Actinomadura rubteroloni: one gene and its partner. The protein of the gene in region 1 binds, or shares a complex with, the protein of each later gene. Links are inferred from orthologs where the notes say so. Each region holds a gene or a part of one and is shown on either strand. Other genes may lie near its edges.

Region 1 (7,917 bases):
TCGTGATCTCGTTGCGGCCCATCTCCAGGCTGAAGAACGCCGAGGTCAGGCCGTGTTTGATCGAGGCGGCGCGGGCGAAGTCGAGTGCGAGCGTGGAGTTGTGCGTCGGGACGCAGGAGCGGCCCGCCAGGTACAGGTGGTCGGTGTTGTCGACCTGGACGCACCGGACCGGCACGCTGCGCACCGGACGCACCGCGACGATCGCGCGGCCCGTCCCGGCGGAGATCGCCACGCGGTAGCCGTCCGGCGCGGCGGCGACGACCGCGTGCCGGCCCAGGCCGAGCGCGAGTTCCCGCACGTCGTGCGCCAGGCCCTCGTCCGCGCAGGCGAATCCGGACGCCGACGCGCCGAGCAGGCCGTGCAGGAGCGCGCGGCGCTGTTCGGCGGACGCGCGCAGGTACCGCGCGGGGATCCGCGCCGCGCCGCGCCGCGCGAGCCGGGCACCGAGCGCGAACGGGTCCGTCGGCAGGTCGGCGTGCGGCAGCGCGAACGCCGCCGCGTGCTCGACCACGTGCCGGACGCCGCGGCGAAGGTCGTCCGCGATGGCCCGCGTCACCGTCACGCCCGCCGCGCCCCGGCACGCCATGACCGCACGCCGTCCCGCCCCGCCAGCACGCCTCAAACGGGCGCCCAGCACGGCTGTGCGCCCGTACCGGCGCTCCGTGAGGCCGTGGACGCCGCCGTGAGCCGTGATGCCGTGGGCGGTGACGGCGTGGGCGGTGGTGCTCCGGGCGAGGTGGCGTTGGGGCGTGGGGGTGGTGCGCCATTGGTGGTCGGCGTCGGCGACGATGGTCTCGCCGTCGCAGAACTCGATCTCGAAGCAGGGGCGGCCCGCCATGACCTCGGTCGCTGCGACGACGCGCGTCGGGCGGCCGTCGGCGCCGATCAGGCGGTCGCCGACGCGGACGCGGCCCATCGTCGTCCAGCCGGTGGGCGTGGGGAGCGGGGTGTCGAGGGCGAGGGCCTTGCCCATCGCGGGACGGGCCGCGACGACGATCATCTGCCCGGAGTGCAGGCCGTTGGTCAGGGAGTCCAGGTCGGCGAAGCCGGTGGGGACGCCGGTCATCTGGCCGCCGCGGCTGCCGATCGCCTCGATCTCGTCCAGCGCGTCCGGCATGATCTCGCTGAGCGGCAGGTAGTCCTCGCCGGAGCGCTTCTCGGCGATGGCGAAGACCTCGGCCTGGGCGCGGTCGAGGACGTCGTCGGCGTCGGCGCCGTCCGCCGCGTAGCCCATCTGGACGATCCGCGTGCCCGTCTCGACCAGTTTGCGCAGCACGGACCGCTCGCGGACGATCTTGGCGTAGTAGCCCGCGTTGGCCGCCGTCGGCACCGACGAGATGAGCGTGTGCAGGTAGGGCGCGCCGCCGACGCGCCCGATCTCGCCGCGTTTGGTCAGTTCGCCCGCGACCGTGACGGCGTCGGCGGGCTCGCCCCGGCCGTACAGGTCGAGGACGGCGTCGTAGAGGATCTGGTGCGCGGGCCGGTAGAAGTCGGCGGTGCGCAGCACCTCGACCACCTCGGCGATCGCGTCCTGGGAGAGCAGCATCCCGCCGAGCACGCCCTGTTCCGCGGCGATGTCGTGCGGCGGGGTGCGTTCGAACTCGCGCTCCTCAGAGCCGAGGTCCGTGACGCTCATGGCGGCCCCCTCCCTCGGCGCCGGCGGCCCCGTTCGCCGTCGCCGTGTGTTCATCCCACGTCTATCCCGAGCGTCTGACATTCTGCGAGCCCCCGCGCCCGGGGAGCAAAGAGCAATGTGGACGACCCTGTGGATAACCTGTGCAGACACGCCGTCAAACGTGTGCAGGACCTGTGGACAACCCCTGTGGACAACAACTGCCGTCGCGCCGCGAACACCGGTTGACCTGCACGGACTTCATCCACCGGGTGTGGGCGAAAGAAAGTTCGCCCGAAATGTCGTGTAAGTACTAAAATGGGATTGTCGGTTACCGGCCCGGCCGCGTGAGGAGGATCATGCTCGGCCCCCGCGACCGGGAGATCCTCCGCCTCGCCGTCCCGGCCTTCGGCGCGCTCGTCGCCGAACCCCTGTTCCTGCTGTCGGACTCGGCGATCGTCGGGCACCTCGGCACCGAGAGCCTCGGCGCGCTCGGCGTCGCCGGGCAGATCCTCGCCACGCTCGTCTACCTCTGCGTCTTCCTCGCCTACGGCACGACGGCCGGGGTCGCGCGGCTGGTCGGCGCGGGCGACCTGCGCGCCGCCGTCCGGCAGGGCGTGGACGGCGTCTGGCTCGCCGCCCTGATCGGCGTCGCGCTGGTCGTGCTCGGGTTCCCGCTCGTCCCGTCGCTCGTGGACCTGTTCGGCGCGTCCGCCGCCGTCGCGCCGCACGCCGAGACGTACCTGCGCGTGAGCCTGTTCGGGATCCCGGGGATGCTGGTCGTCCTCGCCGGGACGGGCGTCCTGCGCGGCCTCCAGGACACCCGCACGCCCCTCGCCGTCTCCGTCGGCGGCTTCTCGGTCAACCTCGCGCTCAACGCGCTGTTCGTGCTCGTCCTCGATCGGGGCATCGCCGGGTCCGCCGCTGGAACGGTCCTGGCGCAGACCGGGAGCGCCGCCGTCTACGTCGCGGTCGTGCTGCGCGCGGCGCGACGGCACGGCGCGTCCGTCCGGCCCGACACGGCCGGCCTGCGCACCGCCGCGACCGCCGGGGTCGCGCTGCTGCTGCGGACGGCCGCGCTCCGCGCCGTCCTCCTCGTCGGGACGTCCGTCGCCGCGCGCATGGGCGACCCGCAGATCGCGGCCTACCAGGTCGGCTTCCAGATCTGGACGCTGCTGGCCTTCGCGCTGGACGCCATCGCCATCGCCGGCCAGGCCGTCACCGGCCGGTACCTCGGCGCGGCGGACCCGGCGGACGCGCGCGACGTGACCCGCCGCATGGTGCGGTGGGGCGTCGGCTGCGGGGTCGTCTTCGGCGCGCTCGTCCTCGCCGTCCGGCCGTGGCTGCCCGGCCTGTTCACCGACGATGCGGACGTGCGGCGCCTGCTGCTCGCGTCCCTGATCGTCGTCGCGCTCATGCAACCGGTCGCGGGCGCGGTCTTCGTGCTGGACGGCATCCTCATCGGCGCGGGCGACGGCGCGTACCTCGCCCGGACGACCGTCCTCGCCACCGCCGTCTTCCTCCCCGCCGCGCTCGCCGCCCGCCACGCCGGGCTGGTCGCGCTGTGGCTCGCGATCGGCCTGTGGATGGCGACCCGGCTGGTCACGCTCACCGCACGGGCACGCGGCGACGCCTGGCTCGTCACGGGTGCCGTGCGTCACTAGCGCGAACACGGACGCGACAACGATCACTCTCGCTACGATCCGAACATGTGTTCTACGTACGGCGAGCGGATGGCCCGGCTCCAGCAGGCCATCGACGATCTCGCGGCCGACGGTCCCGCCGGCCTGCCGCCGGACGTGCTGGTGGAGCGCATCGCCCTCCTGTGGACGCTCGTCGAGACCGTCGACCCCGACATCGCCCGCCGCCGCACGCGCTACGGACGCGACTGACCTCAGTCGCGGCGGAACGTGCCATGCCGCCCCGCCACACGCGTCCGCCGGACGGCCCGCACGCGCCGGCCGAGCAGCGCCCCCACCTCCTGCCGCAGCTCCGGCAGCCGCGCGTACAGGACGTCGCCGGGGCAGTCCGTGGAGTTGAAATCGCGGTGCCCGACGATCGCGTCGCCCGGGTCCAGGTCGTACGCCGCGCACAGCCACGCGCAGGTCTCGGCCAGGGACGCCCACAGCGGATCGGGGACGTCCACGTCCATGTACGTGCCCTCGTTCTCGATGCCGAGCGTGTGCTCGTTGTGGCCGAGCACCTGCGCGCCGACGGTCAGCCGCCCGGACGCGATCGAGGCGAGACTGCCCGTGCGGCCCTCCATGACCTGGCCGCCCCGGCTGATCGTGAGCTGCTCCCCGATGTCGCTCCAGCCGCGTCCCTCCATGTGGAACCGCTGAATGGAACGTGACAACTCGTAGGCGTGCTCGACCGAGACGTCCGTGGCGTTCGCTCCGCCCGTGTGGTGGACGACGATGCGGTCCGGCGCGCGGTCCAGCACCCGGATCGCGGACGTCGCCGGAACCGCCCCCCACCGCTCCCGCGCCGCCACCTCCGGCCTGCGCGCCGCCGCCGCCGTGCCGCCGCCCAGCCCGAACGGCACCGCCGCCAGGCCCCCGAGCAGCACCCGCCGTGTGAACTCCACCGGCCACCCCCGTCCGCACATGATCTTGTAACGGACGGTAATCGACGCAGGCCGCGGGGGGCGGCAACCAGATGATCTTGGGCGTTGCGCCGGAACGCGGAACGGCCGGGCCCCCGTCGCGGGGACCCGGCCGTCGGTGCTCGCGTTGCGTCAGGCGGACACGACGTTGACGTCGATCGTCGCGCTGACCTCCGCGTGGAGGCGGACGCTGACCTGGTGCGTGCCGGTCGTCTTGATCGGGTTGCCGATCTCGATCCGGCGGCGGTCCAGGTCGGGACCGTCGGCGTCCTTGACGGCCGCGGCGATGTCGGCGGCCGTCACGGCGCCGAACAGGCGGCCGTTGGCGCCCGTCCGGGTCCGCAGCGTCACCTTGATCGACTTGAGCCGGCCGGCGACCTCCTTGGCGTGCTCGACCGTCGCGATCTCGCGCGCCGACCGCGCCTTCTTGATCGACTCGACCTGCGACTCCGCGCCGCGCGTCCACTTGATCGCGAACCCGCGCGGCACGAGGTAGTTGCGGCCGTAGCCGTCGCGGACCTCGATCACGTCGCCGGGCTCGCCGAGCCCGGACACCTGCTGAGTCAGGATGAGCTTCATCTCGGTGACCCCCCTTCTCAGCGCGCGGTGCTGGTGTACGGCAGCAGCGCCATCTCGCGCGCGTTCTTGATCGCCGTGGCGACGTCGCGCTGGTGCTGCGTGCAGTTGCCGGTCACGCGACGGGCACGGATCTTGCCGCGGTCGGAGATGAACTTCCGCAGCAGACCGGTGTCCTTGTAGTCGACGTAGGAGATCTTCTCCTGGCAGAAAACGCAAACCTTCTTCTTGGGCTTGCGGGGAGGTGGCTTCGCCATCGTGGTGCTCCTTAGAGAGAGCCCCGCTCACGCGGGAATGGACGTGGTGATTTCGTGCAAGTGCCGGTTAGAACGGCGGGTCGTCGGAGTAGCCTCCGCCGCCCCCGCCGCCACCGCCGCCGGTGGCCCAGGGGTCGTCGGCCGGGGCGCCGCCCTGACCGCCGCCCCCGTTGAACCCGCCGCCGCCCTGACCGCCGCCGTTGAAGCCGCCGCCCTGGCCGCCGCCACCGCCGTTGAAGCCGCCGCCGCCCTGGCCGCCGCCGAACCCGCCGCCGCCCTGCCGCTGGGTCTTGTTGACCTTCGCGGTGGCGTTGCGGAGGGACGGGCCGACCTCGTCGACCTCGACCTCGAACACGGTGCGCTTCTCACCCTCGCGCGTCTCGTACGACCGCTGCTTGAGCCGGCCCTGCACGATGACCCGCATGCCGCGGGTGAGGCTCTCGGCGCAGTTCTCCGCCGCCTGCCGCCACACGTTGCAGGTCAGGAACAGCGCCTCGCCGTCCTTCCACTCGTTCGCCTGGCGGTCGAAGAACCGCGGGGTCGACGCGAGACGGAACGACGCGACCGCCTGGCCGCTCGGGGTGAAACGCAGGTTGGGATCCTCCACGAGGTTCCCGACGATGGTGATGACGGTGTCGCCTGCCATGGTGGCTCGCTCCGGCTGGTGTGAGGGCTGGCCGTGGCTCAGTGGACCTCGGGGCGGATGACCTTGGTGCGGAGGACCGACTCGCTCAGGTTGAGCTGACGGTCCATTTCCTTGACCGTGGCAGGCTCAGCCGACAGGTCGACCACCGCGTAGATGCCTTCGGACTTCTTCTGGATGTCGTACGCCAGCCGGCGGCGACCCCAGACGTCGACCTTCTCGACGCTGCCGCCGTCGGTCTTGACCACGTTCAGGAACGGCTCCAGGGCCGCTCCGGCGGTGCGCTCGTCAATGGCCGGGTCGAGAATGGTCATGACTTCGTAACGACGCATGCTGTGTCCCTACCTCCTCTGGACTGGTGCGGTCACGGTCTTTCCGTGACAGGAGGGCTCGTGCGTCCACCGCGGCCGTCGGCTCCGGATGGGGGCGACCTGCCGCGGGACCGCTACAGGCTACCAAGCGCCGGTGACGACCGCGCCAGCCTCGGCGAACCCGCTCAGCGCCGGTGCGGACGCGGTGGATGCGGCGGACGGGACGGCGGCGGTGTCCGGTGCGTCCGCCGACGGTCGAGTTCGGCCATGATGTCGGCCATCCGGGCGCGCATCCGGGCCGTCTGGGTCGTCAGGATCGACAGCTCCTCGACCAGCTCCACGTCGCCGATGACCGCCAGTTCGCTCTCCCGCATCGCGCTCCGCCCTCCCGGTCTCTCGAAACCTTGTTCGACCGTACCGCCTGCGTCCGACGTTTTCGCCGACCGGCCCCCGGTTGATCCGGGATCATCCGGGAATCTCTACGGGACCGGCGCGCAAGCGCCGCCGCGCCGGGTCCTACCGAAAGGGGAGGTCGGCATGACGCAGCACGTCACCGGCGGCCGGGAGAGCGGAGCGGGCGACACCGCCCACGCCACGACCGCCGCCCACGCCCGGGTCGTCGCGCGGTTCAACATGGTCGCCGCGGTCGCGTTCGTCCTCGGCGTCGTCGCCCTGTTCCTCGGCTTCATCTCGGCCACGCACGTCGCCGGGCTCGTCCTCGGCATCATCGGGCTGCCCGTCGCGCTGTACTCGCAGATGATGTCGGTCACCACCGGGCAGCGGTGGCTGAACGTCGTCGGCATGGTCGGCTCCTTCGTGGGGGCGGGGTTCGCGCTGCGGCACGGCGGCTTCACCATGTGACCCCGAGCGTGACCCGGTGCGCGACCGGTACGGGCGTTCGGACGCGTCCCGTCCGGAGCCCGGCTACTCTCGGAAACATGCGCATCGGAGCCCATGTCGATCAGAACCGGCCGATCGAGAGCGCCCGCGAGCGCGGCGCGGACGTCGTCCAGTTCTTCCTCGGCGACCCGCAGGGCTGGAAGAAGCCGGTCCTGCCGGAGGGGATCGAGGCCGTCCGGGACGCGGACGTGGAGGTGTTCGTCCACGCCCCGTACGTGATCAACGTGGCGACGTCCAACAACCGCATCCGCATCCCGAGCCGGAAGCTGCTCCAGCAGCAGTTGGAGGCGGCGGCGGGGATCGGGGCGAAGGCGCTGATCGTCCACGGCGGCCACGTGCTCAAGGACGACGACCCGGAGAACGGCTTCGAGAACTGGCGCAAGGTGTTCGAGCGCCTGGAGACGCCGATCCCGATCTACATCGAGAACACGGCGGGCGGGGGCAACGCGATGGCCCGCCGGTTCGACCGGATCGCCCGGCTGTGGGAGATCCTGTCGGGCGTCACCGACATCGACAGCAAGGTCGGGTTCTGCCTGGACACGTGCCACGCGCACGCGGCCGGCGAGGAACTGATCGACGCCGTGGACCGCATCAAGTCCGTGACGGGCGGCATCGACCTCGTCCACTGCAACGACAGCCGGGACGCGTTCGGCTCCGGAGCGGACCGGCACGCCAACATCGGCAGCGGCACGATCGACCCCGAGCTGATCCTCGGCGTGGTGCGCGCGGCGGGAGCGCCGGTCGTGGTGGAGACGCCCGCGGCGGGGCAGGCGAACGACATCGCGTGGCTGCGGGAGAGCCTGGCCTGATCAGGCCGACCTCCGTTTTTCCGGTCTGCCGGGAACCGCGCCGTCGGACCCGGCATCTAACATCCTGAGGGACCGGGACGGCGACAAACCGCCCCCTGGGACGTCACACTGGCATAATCCGGAACCCAGCCCCCCAGCGCACAGTCCGGCCTACGGCGGCACGCGCGCGATCCCGATCAGGAATCCCATGTCGAATCCGTACGA
Region 2 (5,208 bases), on another replicon or contig:
CGACGTTCTGGATCGGTGTCGCGCCGACCCGTCCGGGGATGCCCGCCAGGCACTCCACGCCGGCCAGCCCGTCGGCGACGCACCGCGCGACGAACGGGTCCCACTCCTCGCCGGCCTGCGCCGCGACCACGACCCGTCCGCCCTCGACCGCGCGGCGCTCGGTGCCGCGCGTGCCGACGTGGACGACCGTCCCGGGGAACCCCGCGTCGGCGACGACCACGTTGCTGCCGCCGCCGAGCACCAGCACCGGCTCGCCCGCCTCGTCGGCCGCGCGGACGGCCTCGACCACGTCCGACTCGGTCGTGGCCTCCACGAACCGGCGCGCCGGGCCGCCCAACTTGAGCGTCGTGTATCCGGCCAGGTTCACGTCTTCGGCGAACACCGCCACGTCGTCCGTCCCCTTCTCTCGGCGGGCCGTCACGCGAGGCGGACGACGGCCTTCGCGCGGGTCAGCACCTTCTGGCCCTCCGAGCGGGCGGTGAGGGCCACGACGACGCGGTTGCCGTCCAGCTTCTCCTCGACCTTCCCGCTGATCTCCAGCGTCGCGCCGCCCTCGTCCGGCACCACGACCGGCGACGAGAACCGGACGCCGTAGTCCAGCACCGCGCCCGGATCGCCCGCCCAGTCGGTCACGAAACGTCCGCCCTGGGCCATCGTGTACATGCCGTGCGCGATGACGTCCGGCAGCCCGACCGCCTTCGCGTGGCTCTCCCGCCAGTGGATCGGGTTGAAGTCGCCGGACGCGCCCGCGTACATGACGAGGTTCGCACGGTCCACCGCGAACGTCCGTGCCGGGATCTCCTGGCCGGCCTCGACGTCGGCGTACTTCACCAGCGCGGCCATCAGGCGCCCCGTTCCACGATCGTGTTGAACGTCCGGCAGATCGGCTCGCCGCCGGTCGTCTCCACGGCAGTCTCCACGGTGATCTTCTCGTTGCTGCCGATCGCCTTGATGTCGGTGATCGTGGTGGTCGTCGTGATGACGTCGCCCGCGCGCAGCGGACGCGAGTACTCGAACCGCTGCTCGCCGTGGACGATCATCGCGTAGTTCAGGCCGAGCGCGGGATCCACCAGCGCCGGGTCCCCGAGCGTGACGACGATCGGGAACGTCGGCGGCGCGATGACGTCGGGATGCCCCGCCGCCTTGGCCGCCTCGGGGTCGCGGTAGACCGGGTTCGGGTCGCCGATGGCGTCCGCGAACTCGCGGATCTTCACCCGGCTGACCTCGTACGGCTCGGAGGGCGGGAAGCTTCGTCCGATGAAGTCCCGGTTCAGTGCCATGCCGTTCGTCCTCCCGCCCGACCGGGCGCCGAGCGCCCGCCATCCGCTCTGCCAGGGACCCTAACAGAACGGCGTTCAGCCCGCCCCCGGCGTATGCGGGGACGGGCTGAACGGACGCCGGGCGAACGCCGTCTGGGTCAGCGCGTCTCGCGGTGCGCGCGGTGGCAGCGGCAGTTCGGGCAGTACTTCTTGAGCTCCATGCGGTCCGGGTCGTTGCGCCGGTTCTTCCGCGTGATGTAGTTGCGGTGCTTGCACTCCTGGCAGGCCAGCGTGATCTTCGGCCGTACGTCGGTGGCAGCCACGATGGAGTGCCTTTCTGCTAGGTACAGGGACGTGACGTCGGCCGCCCTGCTCGGGCGACCGGTCGGAGCAACCAGGCCCGCCCGCCCCCGTCGTTGCCGGGGGCGAGAGGCCAAGGTAGTAGCGAGGGCCGGACTTGAACCGGCGACACAGCGATTATGAGCCGCTTGCTCTGCCTGACTGAGCTACCCCGCCGAGATGGTCAGCGTGACCGGGCGCCAGGATACCCGATGTCCGCTGCGACCCTGGAATCCGAGTTGCGCGAGACGACCCGGTTCCGGACGATCCGACCGACCCCAGGATACCGCCTGCGGGGATGACCTGCGAATCGCGCGGTGGCCGTCCCCAGACGGAACGGGAAAGGCCAGCCTCCGCGCGGAAACTGGCCTCTGACCTGGTGAGCCCCTTTACGGAATCGAACCGTAGACCTTCTCCTTACCATGGAGACGCTCTGCCGACTGAGCTAAAGGGGCCTCGTCGTCCTGCGGCCTCGCGGTCGCGGCGACGGGTGTAACCATACACGGCCGCGCACGCGGGTGCGACATCACTTCCGCCGGGGTCATGCGGGCGTTCCGCCGAGATAGATGACGGTGGCGTCGTCATGCGGCTTCCCTCGCCGTCCGGGCAGGTCATGGGCTTGTTCGGCGGCTCTTGTCCGGCGGATCAGCTCGCTCGGTCCCTGCTCTTCGACGAGGTCGAGAAGGCCTCGCCAGGTCGTCGTGCGGAAGCGTTCGACCAGGCGCGCGGCGCCGTCGGACAGCAGCGCGGCCCGCCTGACGTTCGTCGCCGTCCCGGTGAGCGCGTGCCGGGCCGCTTCCGGCCTTGCGGCGGCCACCCAGAAGCCGCCTTCGCTGTTGCGCGACCTGCGGACCGTCTCCAGGTCGTAGGCGGGCAGGCGGTCGACGCGGTCGTCCCGGATGACCTGGACGTCCCTGTCGTCCAGGACGATCGGGGAATCTGCGAGCACCAGCCAGTCCAGGCGGCCTTCGTCCCACCGGACCATCGCGACCGTGGACGACGGGCTATCCGGATTGTCCAGGTCGCAGCCTTCATGCTGTTCCCGGACGCGGTGGATGGCCTCTTCGAGGATCTCGGCGAGGCCTGCTTCGTCCTGCGCGGCGAGGCGGGCCGCGAGCACGCCGCCGAGTCGGCGCACCAGCCAGGCCGGCCCGTGCGCGCACCCGGTGGTCACCTCCGGGTGCTGGGTGGCGCCGTCGAGCACGACGGCCCAGCCGTCCCCCGCCGCCGCGAAGTCCTCGTTGATCAGGCCGGGCGTGGGCTCGGTGGCCATACGGACGTCCACCCCGGCCATTCTGCCGTGGCTACGCCGGAACCGGCCCTTCGAGGGGGTTGTGCTCCTTGCCGGTGTTGCCGCACATGCGACAGGGCTCGTCCACCCGGACCCAGTTGAGGGCACCGGCGGCGTCCCGCTCGGGCATCTCCGGACGCCACCAGCCCGTCCCGCCGCAGAACCGGCACGCCCAGCCGTCGCGATCGCACCAGGCGCACGGCTCGTCGCCGCACCGGTCGCGCTTGCCGCTCACCGGCGGTTCCCCGTTCCTGCGCAGCCGCTCGCCCACCCGTCCGGCGGAACCTCACCCCGTTCGCCCACACTCCCCCTCACACCCACAGCATCCCGCAGACTCCCCCCATCGTCCACGGCCCGCGGCACAGGCGATCCCGAGGGCAGGGCGAACGTTCGGCCTTACGCAGAAGCGACATTCGGCCGTGTTGCATGTCGGACAGGCCGCTCGGCCCGCCAGTCCTCCCAAGGAGACGCGCATGGCAGGAATTCCACCGTCACGACGCACAGCACTCGGCACGCTGGGCGCCGTCCCCATGACACTCGCCGGCATGGCGGCACTGGCGGGCCCGGCCCGCGCCGCCGGCCCGCCCCACCCCGGCCCCGTGCCCCGCGCTCTGCGACCGGGCGGCGAGTTCGACCGGTTCGTGGCCCGGCTGGCCGCGCAGGACGACTTCTCCGGCAATGTCCTGCTCATGCACGGGAACCGTCCGGTGCTGGCCCGCGCCCACGGCATGGCGGACAAGAAGAAGGCCGTGCCGAACGGCCCGGACACCATCTACGCGCTCGGCTCCATCACCAAGATGTTCACGAGCATCGCGGTGGCGCAGCTCGCTCAGCAAGGAAAATTAGAGTTCACCGACTATCTGGGCGCGCACCTGAGCGGCTTTCCCAAAGAGATCGCCGACACGGTCACCGTCCACCAACTCCTGACCCACACGTCCGGCATGGGCGACTTCATGCAGACCGACGGCTTCCTCGATCAAGCACGCAAGTGGACCAGCGCCGACCAGGTCATGGACGGCCTGCTCAAACTGGTCCGGACCGAATCACTGGTTTTCACGCCGGGCTCCCGAGTGGGCTACAGCAACTCGGGCTACCACGTGCTGGGCGAGATCGTCGCGAAAATCTCCGGCCAGTCCTACTACTCCTACATTCGCGAGCACATCTTCGCTCCGGCCGGAATGACCGACTCGGATTTCTACACCATGCCCCAGTGGCGCGACGACGAACGCATCGGGAACCCGTACACCACGACCTCGTCCGGTGAGCGCGTCGAGGCCTTCGACCAGCACTTCTTCATGGGCTCGCCCTCCGGGGACTCCTTCTCGCCCGCGCCCGACCTGGCCCGCTTCGCCCGGACGCTCCTATCGAACAAGCTGCTGAGCCCCGCGTACACCGAACTCGTCGTCTGCCCCAAGATCCCCGCGCTCCCGCCCCCACCGCCCCCCGGCCGCCCGCAGCTCCCCACCATGTTCAACGCGTACGCGCCGTCCGCGTTCCTCATCAACGGCCAATGGGCCGTGGGCCACACCGGCGGCTCCCCCGGCGAATCAGCGAATCTGGAATGGTACCCGGCCATCGACTGGATGCTGGTGAAACTCAGCAACTACGACGTGCGAACAACCAGCCAGGTCGACGCAATGGCACGCCAACTCATCACCGGCGGCTAACTCCAACAGCCCGGAATAGGGGCGTGCGATGGATGGCATCTCCAGGTCGGGGATCGGCGAGCAGACCCGTCAAGCGCTTGCGGCCTTGCTGCTGAAACTGCGCCGGTAGGTCTGCGGGCTGACGCCGGTGGTGCGCTTGAAGCGGTCGCGGAAGGTGGTGGACGAGCCGAATCCGACCTGGTGGCCGATGCGCTCGACGGAGTGCTCGGTGGTCTCCAGCAGGTGCTGCGCCTGGCGGATGCGGGCTCGGTGGAGCCATTGGAGCGGGGTGGTGCCGGTCTGGCTGCGGAAACGTCGGATCAGGGTGCGGACGCTTGTTCCGGATTGCGCGGCGATGTCGCCCAAGGTGAGGTCGCGGGCGAGGTTCTCCCGCAGCCAGGCCAGCAGCGTCTCCAACTCCGATCCCCGCGGCGCGAGAGAATGGTCGTGGACGATGAACTGCGCCTGTCCCCCCTCGCGTTCGAGCGGCATCACGGACAGGCGGGCGGCGTCGGCGGCGACGGCCGAGCCGTAGTCACGACGGATCATGTGCAGGCACAGGTCCATTCCGGCGGCGGCACCCGCCGAGGTGAGGAACTGGCCATTGTCGACGTAGAGCACGTCCGGGTCGACGGTGACGTCCGGGTACAGGGCCGCCAGCAGGTCTGTCGCG

Evidence for each region. The genes of interacting proteins can lie anywhere in the genome.
Region 2: rplI (region 1) and rpmG share a complex: the UniProt entries of both Bacillus subtilis proteins name them as parts of the 50S ribosomal subunit. The link is inferred for Actinomadura rubteroloni from one-to-one orthologs.

Annotation. Positions count from the first base shown.
Region 1 is NZ_MTBP01000001.1:774,816-782,732, reverse strand. The notes cover bases 3,074-6,050. They hold rplI (50S ribosomal protein L9), read right to left. Parts: upstream 4,797-6,050; coding sequence 4,350-4,796; downstream 3,074-4,349. Other genes in these bases: rpsF (30S ribosomal protein S6), read right to left, coding at 5,735-6,025; BTM25_RS03610 (single-stranded DNA-binding protein), read right to left, coding at 5,118-5,696; rpsR (30S ribosomal protein S18), read right to left, coding at 4,814-5,050; BTM25_RS03625 (peptidoglycan recognition protein family protein), read right to left, coding at 3,507-4,199; BTM25_RS29045 (hypothetical protein), read left to right, coding at 3,322-3,504. In the rest of the region: dnaB (replicative DNA helicase), read right to left, coding at 1-1,636; more of BTM25_RS03630, read left to right, coding at 1,972-3,073; BTM25_RS03600 (hypothetical protein), read right to left, coding at 6,190-6,378; BTM25_RS03595 (hypothetical protein), read left to right, coding at 6,542-6,865; BTM25_RS03590 (deoxyribonuclease IV), read left to right, coding at 6,943-7,713; BTM25_RS03585 (DUF4190 domain-containing protein), read left to right, coding at 7,901-7,917. UniProt on the Bacillus subtilis protein: Binds to the 23S rRNA.
Region 2 is NZ_MTBP01000002.1:1,947,089-1,952,296, forward strand. The notes cover bases 1-2,738. They hold rpmG (50S ribosomal protein L33), read right to left. Parts: upstream 1,583-2,738; coding sequence 1,418-1,582; downstream 1-1,417. Other genes in these bases: BTM25_RS20420 (UDP-N-acetylmuramate dehydrogenase), read right to left, coding at 1-388; BTM25_RS20425 (MaoC family dehydratase), read right to left, coding at 418-843; BTM25_RS20430 (MaoC family dehydratase N-terminal domain-containing protein), read right to left, coding at 843-1,280; BTM25_RS20450 (protein phosphatase 2C domain-containing protein), read right to left, coding at 2,140-2,738. Outside these bases: more of BTM25_RS20450, read right to left, coding at 2,739-2,883; BTM25_RS20455 (hypothetical protein), read right to left, coding at 2,903-3,124; BTM25_RS20460 (serine hydrolase domain-containing protein), read left to right, coding at 3,435-4,556; BTM25_RS20465 (GlxA family transcriptional regulator), read right to left, coding at 4,626-5,208.